DNA from 4 places in the Ruegeria sp. SATB027 genome. Region 3 is predicted to be linked to each of the others. Evidence: riboswitches for the same ligand, from Rfam matches in the RefSeq annotation. Region 3 holds a riboswitch; each other region holds the start of a gene.
What was found. A riboswitch is a leader RNA that binds a small molecule or an ion and turns the genes downstream of it on or off. The one in region 3 is predicted to bind cobalamin.

Region 1 (2,198 bases), on a different contig from region 3:
CAAGCGGCCAAAGATCAGCCCGGCCAAAACCGCGGGCAACGCGATGTTCAGGGTGTTGATCCCCAATACCGTCAACCCGCCAAAGCCAAAGAAGACGGCCTGCAGCAAAAGCCCGACGAACAAGGCCGGGAATGCGGCCCAGCCCAACAAAAGCCCGGCCATACCGTTGAGGATCAGATGCACTGACGAAGGGCCAATCGGCACATGAATCAGCGATGCCACGAAAAAGCTGGCAGACAGCACCCCCGCAGTGGGGATGCGATCAAGATCCAGCGACCTGAGGCCCATGGCAATTCCACCCGCAGCAGCGACTGCACCGCCGATCACGACCGGGTTGGACAAGGCTCCGTCAACGATGTGCATCTACGGTTACTCCAAATCCCAGGCGCGGATCCAGATGACCGCGTCCTGGCTTAGTTCTTTGCCGTTGTGTTCGGTCACGGGACCGGCGCCGAGCGCTGCAAAACCCCAATAGCCGGCTTTTGGAACGCCGAACGTGAAATACCCGTTATCATCCGAAATTGCGACCAATGCACCACCCGGCATCGGCGAGACCGTCGGAGCCGAGGCGGCAGCGCTTTCCATGTCCGGTTCTGCGGCCATGTACTCGATCTCGATCTCGGCACCCGCAACCGGTTGGCCTTCGGCCATAACCCGACCTGTAAACGTCGAACCCGCGATGATGTTGGTTGGTTTGGTGAGCGGGATGATCTCAATCGGCAGGCCCACCGGGTTCATCCAGTCGGTCGGCAGTTCGTTGCGGTTCAGGAATGCCTTGGCGATCTGCTGGATATAGATATCCTCGGATTCCTCATAATAGGGCTGGGGAACAGTCACCAACACATAGTCGCCCGACCGTTTGACGGGAACATAACCTTTGAATGCCGCGCCTTCGTTTTCGCCACCGGCGAAACGTACGGGTTCCAGGGTATCCAGCAGGTCGGTTTTCTGACCGTTGTGGATCACGTAGAATTCCTGCGGCTTGCCCAGATCCATGACATGCCCGTTCGAGAACGGATGCCAAAAGATCAGCTTGACCGGAACATTCCCCGGTGCGTCGATCATGGTGTCAGCGGTGTATTCCAGCAGGAAATGCGCATTTGCGATCGCTGGAAGCGCTATCGCCACAGCGGCTGCGGAAAGCAGCTTGGTCATCAATAGTCGTCCTTGTCCCATCGCACCAACCCCGGTACGAGATGCGTTTTGACTGCGGGGATGTCCAAGCTAAGCTGCTTTTTCAAGCATCCTGCTCCGACGCACATCCCGTCGCCGATTAGGAGTGCCCTTGTCAAAGGCACATGTCCGGCAGGTATCCTGACTTGCGGGTCAAAGCGTTGGGCTGGCCTTCCCGGGTTAACACCAGTGGCACTTCAGCCCTGCTCGCCGCTTACAGTTGCGGGTGCAGTTGCGGAATTGGGCCAAAGCCCGCACCGCATTCCCTATTGATTCCTGAGCACGCCCCGGAACCGGACATGCCGAGCGGCTTGCCAGACTTCTTCGGCATCCGTCAACGATCAATTGCGCTGGCTGTCAAAAAGTTTAGCGGGCAATGCCCTTTTTCCGACGGATCTGCTTTGGATAAAGGTCGGGGTTTTTCGGGAATGAACCTACCCTTCGAGCAGGTATCTTTCCGACAATGGCAAACTGGCCGCCCCCAATGAGCGGGCATCCGGGCCTGCCGTCCCCACCTGCACCAAGGGCCGTTCAAGCCCGGTCAGGTTCATGTCAGATAGTTTGACCTCAACCAATTCCACCAGCCGCGCCTTGATGCCTGCGGGCATCCAGCCATCAATCTTGACAGATTCGAAGTCGATCAGGCTGCAAGACGAGACGATGGCATGTGCGATCCCGTGCGCCGCCTGTTTCAACCAGTTCTCAAGGTGGGTTTCCGGTATGTCCCAATGCTGTGTCGTTTCCCAGATTGAGCCGGCTGTTTTGGCATTCCCACCAACTGCGCGCTCCAGCACATAAAGACTGGCGACATCTATCAATGGTTTCACTCCGCCTGCGTCGTCCGGCACAGGCAATGGACCAAGCGCACCGGCGTTTCCCCGCCCTGAAAAGATGGAACCGTTCAGAACCACCCCGCCCCCGATGAAGAAGCCCACATAAAAATACAGGAAATCTCGTGGGCCTTCCGCCGGGCCAAACACCAGCTCGGCACCGCAAGCGGCCGTTGCGTCGTTCTGCAGGAATAC
Region 2 (2,198 bases), on a different contig from region 3:
CTTCGCAAACGGCCATAACTGCAAGGTGTTAGGAAAACCTGCGTCGCGTCTGATCAGGCGATCAGGCGCGGCCAGACCGCTGCATTGCGACGGGCAAATGCTCCGATATGGCCTATTTCCGGCAGTCCGAATTCAGCAGGCTTCAGAAGGTGGCGTCTGGACTCGGGGCCGTACAGGTCGGCAAGGCGCCAAACTGCCTCGGGCGGAGCCATCTGGTCATCTTCGAACGTGAACAGATCCACAGGTGTTCCAGAACTGCCCCAATGCGCATCAGGCAAATTCTGCCCGATCTCGGGAACGTAGCTAAGAGGAGCTGTACACCATTTGCGCCATTGCCAGTAGACCGAGGCGGGCAGGTCCGACCCAAACCCGATTGCTTTGCCGGGCAGATACCCAAGCGCCCGCACCATCAGCGGTGCATGGCCATACCAGAACAGCCCTGCCAACCCCCGATAGGGCCATGGGTGATCTTTCAAAGTCACCAGCCCCGAACACACACCGATCATTCGGTCGATCTGGTCGATATCCGGCTGCACCGGCCCCAGCATCGCACCGACCGAATGGCCGATGGTCCACTGCTGCGCCTTTGGAAACCGCCTGCGCATCTCGGCCCGTGCCGCTGGCATGTCGATCAACGCCCAATCCGCCATTGTCGCGGTTGCGTCTTTCAGGCGGCCGACCAAAGAAAGCCCGTAGTCCCGATAGTCATAGGTCAGGCAAGCTATCCCCCGGTCGGTGGCCAGCCATCGCGCGAAGTGTTGATAATAGTCACGCGGCACACCCGTGGCACTGTTCAGCACGATAACCGTGTCCGACTCACCCACTGGCCGGTACAGCCGCGCCGACAAGGTCACAGACCCGGACGGAAAGCGGAAATCTTCGATCAACACTGTCTGTTCCGTATCCAACATGATCCCCGGCTTTCGCTGAAACAATCGGTTTGCCTGCCTTCGATGCCGACGACACTAGGCCGGAAGGTAAACCGCATCCAGCATGACCAAACGTCCGGCCTAAAGATCGGCTTGACTCGGAACGCGATCAGGCGCTAGCGGTTGTGTGATGGTTTCCGGCCCCCACAAGAGGTCGGGATGAAAAGGGAACACGGTGCGGTTTGTCTGGTCACACAGATATCAACCAAGTCCGCGACTGCCCCCGCAACTGTAAGCGGTAAGCAATGCCGAAATACCACTGGCCCACGGGCTGGGAAGGTCGGCAGAGCAATGACCCGCAAGTCAGGAGACCTGCCATCGGAACTGAAACCGAAACTCGGGCGGGGTGTCCGGGCAGGTCCTGATGGCGAAACGCTGTTCCACCTGCCCTAATATCCAGCCCACCACGCGCGGAGGGCGCAGGATGATCTGGAAGACAAAGTCACACGAATACAGCGCTACAGTGTGCCAGCGGACGGGCAAAACCTGCCCGGCTTTGGCGCGACTGGCCCGCTCGATTTCCGAAGCCATGGCGCAGGCGGTTTCGGCCACCAGCGAGGATTTCGAATTTGAAGGCAACAGCGCGCTGTCACATTGCGCGGAAGGGTGCATGGCAACGATCCGAGCGCGATCCGACAGCGTTCGCGTTTTCTGCGGGGCGCACCCTGATACGGCAATACGGGACCTTGATGCCTATGCCGATTTGATCTTCGGACCTACATTCAGCACGCTGCCCTCGGGCATTGTCGCGAACCCGCCTTGCGCCATGATCGAGGTTTCAACGATCCGGCCCCGGAAAACCGGCTACGCACCCCAGCAGCTGTCAGCTTGATCCCACTTCCACCTGTGCCGGGGTGATCCGGGACGCCCAGGCCAGCTGCGCATCGGTTTCGACAGCGCAGGGGCGCACGGCCCGCAGGCGGTCCAGTGCGTCGCTGGCGCGTTCACCGCATTCAACCATCAGTCGCAGAACAATCATCCCGGATCTGCCGCACCCCCCACGGCAATGCACAAGAACCCGGCCACCGCCCGACAGCGCATGTCGGGCCGTGGCGCTGACCTCTGGCCAGGCCTTCTGAACCGCCTGCGTCGGTGCTCCAAAATCTTCGATCGGCAGGTGAACCCACCGGCTGGCACGGCTTTGGATGTCGCTGCCAAAGTGCTGCGCGCCATCCTGAAGCATTTCAACATCCGTCGTCATTGAAATCACAAGGCCCGGTTTCCAAGCAGCAATCATATCCAGATCGCCGACGTAATCCCCGCCACGCC
Region 3 (2,198 bases):
GACACCCTCGGCGACCTCGACAACGGGAAGCGGCCGCGGTGCCTCGGCGGCGATGATCTGTTTGGCTTTCGCGATGCCTTCCGGACCTGCCAAATCGGGCTTGGTCAGCAGGATGATATCCGCGCACGAGATTTGATCTTCGAATACCTCGGACAAGGGTGTTTCATGATCAATCGAGTCATCAGCGAGCCGTTGGGCATCCACCGCTTCAACGTTCGGAGCAAAGCGACCGGCGGCCACGGCCTCGGCATCGGCCAGCGCGATCACGCCATCAACGGTAATTTTCGAACGAATATCAGGCCAATCAAACGCTTTCAGCAGCGGTTTTGGCAGTGCAAGGCCGGATGTTTCGATCAGGATGTGATCCGGGCGCGGTTCCAGCGCCATCAGCGCCTCGATGGTCGGGATGAAATCATCAGCCACGGTGCAGCAAATGCAGCCGTTTGCCAGTTCCACGATGTTTTCCGCAGGGCAATCCGGTATCGCGCAGGATTTTAGAATGTCACCATCAACACCCACATCGCCAAACTCGTTAACAACAATCGCAAGACGCTTTCCCTGCGGGTTCTGCATCAGATGGCGCACCAGCGTGGTTTTGCCCGAGCCCAGAAAGCCGGTGATCACGGTGACGGGAAGTTTTTCTAGGTTCGACATGATCTCAGCCTCCAATCGGGGGAATGCGCGAGGCGCAGTTTTTGCGGAAATGTTCAGGACGGTCGCGCCACTTCACCAGACCATCGTCTGTGGCCAGATACTTGGTCACACCATCGATGATGACATCGACGTGATCGACTTCGTTCAGGTTCTCGTAAACAAAGGTCCAGCGATCCGGCCCGCCCCGAAGAACGATGGAACAGCCCTGATCGCAGTTCGAAAGGCATTCGACAGGTTTCAGAATGATGCCATCTGGCAGGGCAGCCTGTTCCAAGGCCTTGTGCAACAATGTGCCGGGACGCTCAGCATCATCCTCGAAGGGCAGACCCCGGCGGCAAGTCGTGCAGACCAGTAATTCTACCGGTGCGGTCTCGGTCATGTCTCTCATCCCCCCAAATCCTCTTCGCGGGGGACGGGGTTTCATGCGGGCACCACGTCTGCACATGGACCCGACACCGGAACACCCCGCCCGGTTTCAACTTCGGGTGTTGGCAGGTCTCCCGGCTTGCGGATGCCAGAGCGGTCGCTCTGTCGGATGTCCCGCCTTCCCGGCACAGGCCAGTGGCATTGGGCATCCTCTCCGGTCACGGTCGCGGGGGCGGCTGCGTTTGGCGGATGAACCGTTGACGCATTCCCTTTTCATCGGCTGTTGCCGACACCAACGTCCGGGACATGCGGCACCGCCGGCCCGCTTGTCAAGCGGTTCGCGCGCAACAAATAAGCCAAGGTGAAAAAAGCGACCTGTAGGCGTCGTTCGGCGGCATGAAGTGCGTGTTCGGTATGTGGTCGCATGACGGGAAAACGACGAACTTGGAGATGCGTCATATGAAAGTGGGATTTATCGGTCTGGGTAACGTTGGCGGCAAGCTTTCGGGATCCCTTTTGCGCAATGGCATTGACCTGACTGTGCATGACCTGAACGCAGATCTGGTGGCCGAATTTGTCGCCAAAGGCGCAAAGGCGGCAGAAGGGCCCGCCCAGCTGATGCGCGATTGCGATGCGGTGATCACCTGTCTGCCGTCTCCGGCAGCATCGGACGCAGTCATGAAGGAGATGTTGCCCGAAGTGGGCCCCGGCAAGATCTGGATGGAGATGTCGACCACAGACGAAGCCGAAGTCAAACGCCTCGGTGCCGAAGTCATTTCACGCGGCGGTGCAGCTGTGGATTGCCCGGTTTCTGGCGGGTGCCACCGTGCCGCGACGGGCAATATCTCGATCTTTGCGGGCTGTGACCGGGAAACGTTTGAACGAATTCTGCCGTTCCTGACGACAATGGGCCGCCGGGTTTTGCACACCGGCGAGCTGGGCTCGGCCTCGGTGCTGAAAGTGATGACCAACTATCTTGCCACTGCCAACCTGATTACCTGCGCCGAAGCACTGGTTACAGCAAAGGCTGCGGGGATGGATCTGAACACGACCTATGAGGCGATCAAAATCTCGTCCGGCACATCCTTCGTGCACGAAACCGAAAGTCAGGTCATCCTGAACGGGTCGCGCGATATTTCCTTCACCATGGATCTGGTGAAGAAGGATATCGGTTTGTT
Region 4 (2,198 bases), on a different contig from region 3:
ACGATATCTCGCAAGTCTATCTCAAATTCAGATACGTCAACGACGAAGATTCATTCTACGGCGTTCCCATTCTTCATCTCCTCGATGTTAAACGCTTTGCTGCAGTTGCCATGAAGCATTTGAAGCAAGGCAATACGCAAGAGCTTTGCCAGGTTCTTGGCAAGATGTCTGATCGCCATGGCCCCGACAACAAGTGGGAAGACGAACGGAAATGGGCGTTGCAAGTACGCGAGGAAATGACCCGAATTGCCAAAGAGAACGGTCCTATTGCCCAAGCGCATTTACAACTTACACTCAAGTATTGTTGGAGGTTTCAAGAGCCTACCGACATCGGAGGGGGTGCTCCGACGAAAGAACAATAAGAGTGAGCTATGTGGTTCAATGTCGTTCAGCCTGCACGCACCGATTAGAACAACAAAGGTGGCCGATTTCCAACTCAGGAATTCGCACGAAGTATGTGACAGCGGTGAAAACCGCCAAACTTTGCAAAGCTCGCTTTCTGTGCCCATTTCCCTTTCATTCTTTACCTTGCACCCACACCACCCCCCGTCAGCCCCCGAAACGCCTCGTCAGCGGTCCTGTCCTGCGCCAGTTGGCGGTTCTCTAGCGGTCTCGTAACGGGTCTCTCTAGCGGTCAAAATGCCCGTCGATTCGCTCAGCAGAATGCCCCCGAAACCGCCCCAGTTTCTCGGGCTAGTTGGAAAAGTTCTAAGGTTTCATCGGGGGGCAAGGATTCCTACCACCCCAGCCATGATTTTCCCTAATATCACACACTATGAATCCGGGTCCGGATATTGGCGCGTTCTCAGCGGCTTTTCTGATATCAGCGCCATGTTGAGACGCGCAGGTCCATGCTCTTGCGAGAAAATAGGAAAGACCCCGGAGTTTTTTCTTGCCGCAGGGTAAGTGTTAAGGTACCCGCGTTTTACCGGTCCCGATGTGGCTAAGAGGGAATCCGAGGTGCCTTTTGGTGCCAACCGGAACTGCCCCCGCAACTGTAGGCGGCGAGCGCTGTCCATTTCCGTCACTGGGCCATTTTGGTCTGGGAAGACAGGACAGACAAAGACCCGTCAGTCAGGAGACCTGCCGGTATGAAACCGAAACACACCGGGCGGGGTTGTCCGGGGAGGTTGCCGAAGAAACGCGCCGGGCGGTCTATTTTCTACCCTGCGCTCACAGCAGGCAGTAAAGCGTCTGTTGCTTCGGTAAATGCCCATTCACCCGTTCTCTGGTCATTGACACATGGAGATCGATTGTCATGTTTCTACGCACTGGCCTGATTGGCCTTTCCTTGCTGGCTACCAGCGCTGCCGCCGAAGGAAACTTTCCCCTAACCATCGAAAACTGCGGTCACTCGGTCACGTTTGACGCGCCAGTGACGTCGTCAGTCACGGTCGGCCAAGCCGCGACCGAGGTGCTTTATGCGCTGGGTGTGGGCGAGCAGGTTCTTGGAACTTCGGTCTGGTTCAACGAGGTGCTGCCTGAATATGCCGAGGTGAATGCCAAGGTAGAGCGTCTGGCGGACAATGATCCCAGCTTTGAAAGCGTTGTTGCCAAGCGGCCGGGACTGGTCGCAGCGCAATATGAGTGGCATGTCGGACCCGAGGGCATCGTCGCCACGCGTGAGCAATTTCACGAACTGGGCATTCCAACGTATGTAATGCCTGCAGATTGCATCGGCAAAGACAATACGGTCGGCGGCGATGGCACCCGCCTGCAGGCGTTCTCGACCGATACGCTGTATCAGGGTATCGAAGAACTGGCGGCAGCCTTTGATGTGTCCGAACGCGGCACGGACCTGGTTGCCGAGTACAAGGCCCGCGAAGCCGCAGCCGTCGCCAAGGCGCAAACCGTGAAGCTGGACGATGTGTCAGCCGTATTCTGGTTCTCCTCTCCCGAAATGGAAAGCGACCCGTTTGTGGCCGGACAGAAAGGCGCACCGGGATACATGATGAGTAAATTGGGTATCCGCAACGTCGTCGAGACGGATGAAGAATGGCCAACAGTGGGCTGGGAAACCATTGCCAAGGCCAATCCGACGGTGATTGTTATCGCCAAGATGGACCGCCGTCGCTTTGCTGCGGACGACTACCTGAAAAAGCTGGAGTTCCTGCGCACTGATCCGGTGACCAGCCAGATGGATGCGGTCAAGAATGACCGGATCGTCATTATGGATGCGCAGGCCATGGACGCCACCA

Region 1: linked by a shared signal. The riboswitch ahead of AC2FPW_RS16155 (DUF4198 domain-containing protein) and the one ahead of AC2FPW_RS07480 (DUF1636 family protein) in region 3 are both predicted to bind cobalamin.
Region 2: linked by a shared signal. The riboswitch ahead of AC2FPW_RS15325 (hypothetical protein) and the one ahead of AC2FPW_RS07480 (DUF1636 family protein) in region 3 are both predicted to bind cobalamin.
Region 4: linked by a shared signal. The riboswitch ahead of AC2FPW_RS00485 (ABC transporter substrate-binding protein) and the one ahead of AC2FPW_RS07480 (DUF1636 family protein) in region 3 are both predicted to bind cobalamin.

Annotation. Positions count from the first base shown of each region.
Region 1 is NZ_JBXWTH010000054.1:15,408-17,605, forward strand. Features, by position in the region: gene cbiM (cobalt transporter CbiM) at 1-363, opposite strand, end outside; gene AC2FPW_RS16155 (DUF4198 domain-containing protein) at 370-1,155, opposite strand; cobalamin riboswitch at 1,288-1,486, opposite strand; gene AC2FPW_RS16160 (ROK family transcriptional regulator) at 1,608-2,198, opposite strand, start outside.
Region 2 is NZ_JBXWTH010000048.1:48,436-50,633, forward strand. Features, by position in the region: gene rsgA (ribosome small subunit-dependent GTPase A) at 1-18, shown strand, start outside; gene AC2FPW_RS15320 (alpha/beta hydrolase family protein) at 54-911, opposite strand; cobalamin riboswitch at 1,045-1,263, shown strand; gene AC2FPW_RS15325 (hypothetical protein) at 1,354-1,761, shown strand; gene AC2FPW_RS15330 (protein-tyrosine phosphatase family protein) at 1,753-2,198, opposite strand, start outside.
Region 3 is NZ_JBXWTH010000031.1:66,628-68,825, forward strand. Features, by position in the region: gene cobW (cobalamin biosynthesis protein CobW) at 1-654, opposite strand, end outside; gene AC2FPW_RS07480 (DUF1636 family protein) at 659-1,033, opposite strand; cobalamin riboswitch at 1,128-1,332, opposite strand; gene AC2FPW_RS07485 (NAD(P)-dependent oxidoreductase) at 1,435-2,198, shown strand, end outside.
Region 4 is NZ_JBXWTH010000006.1:16,128-18,325, reverse strand. Features, by position in the region: gene AC2FPW_RS00490 (P-loop NTPase fold protein) at 1-362, shown strand, start outside; cobalamin riboswitch at 913-1,105, shown strand; gene AC2FPW_RS00485 (ABC transporter substrate-binding protein) at 1,259-2,198, shown strand, end outside.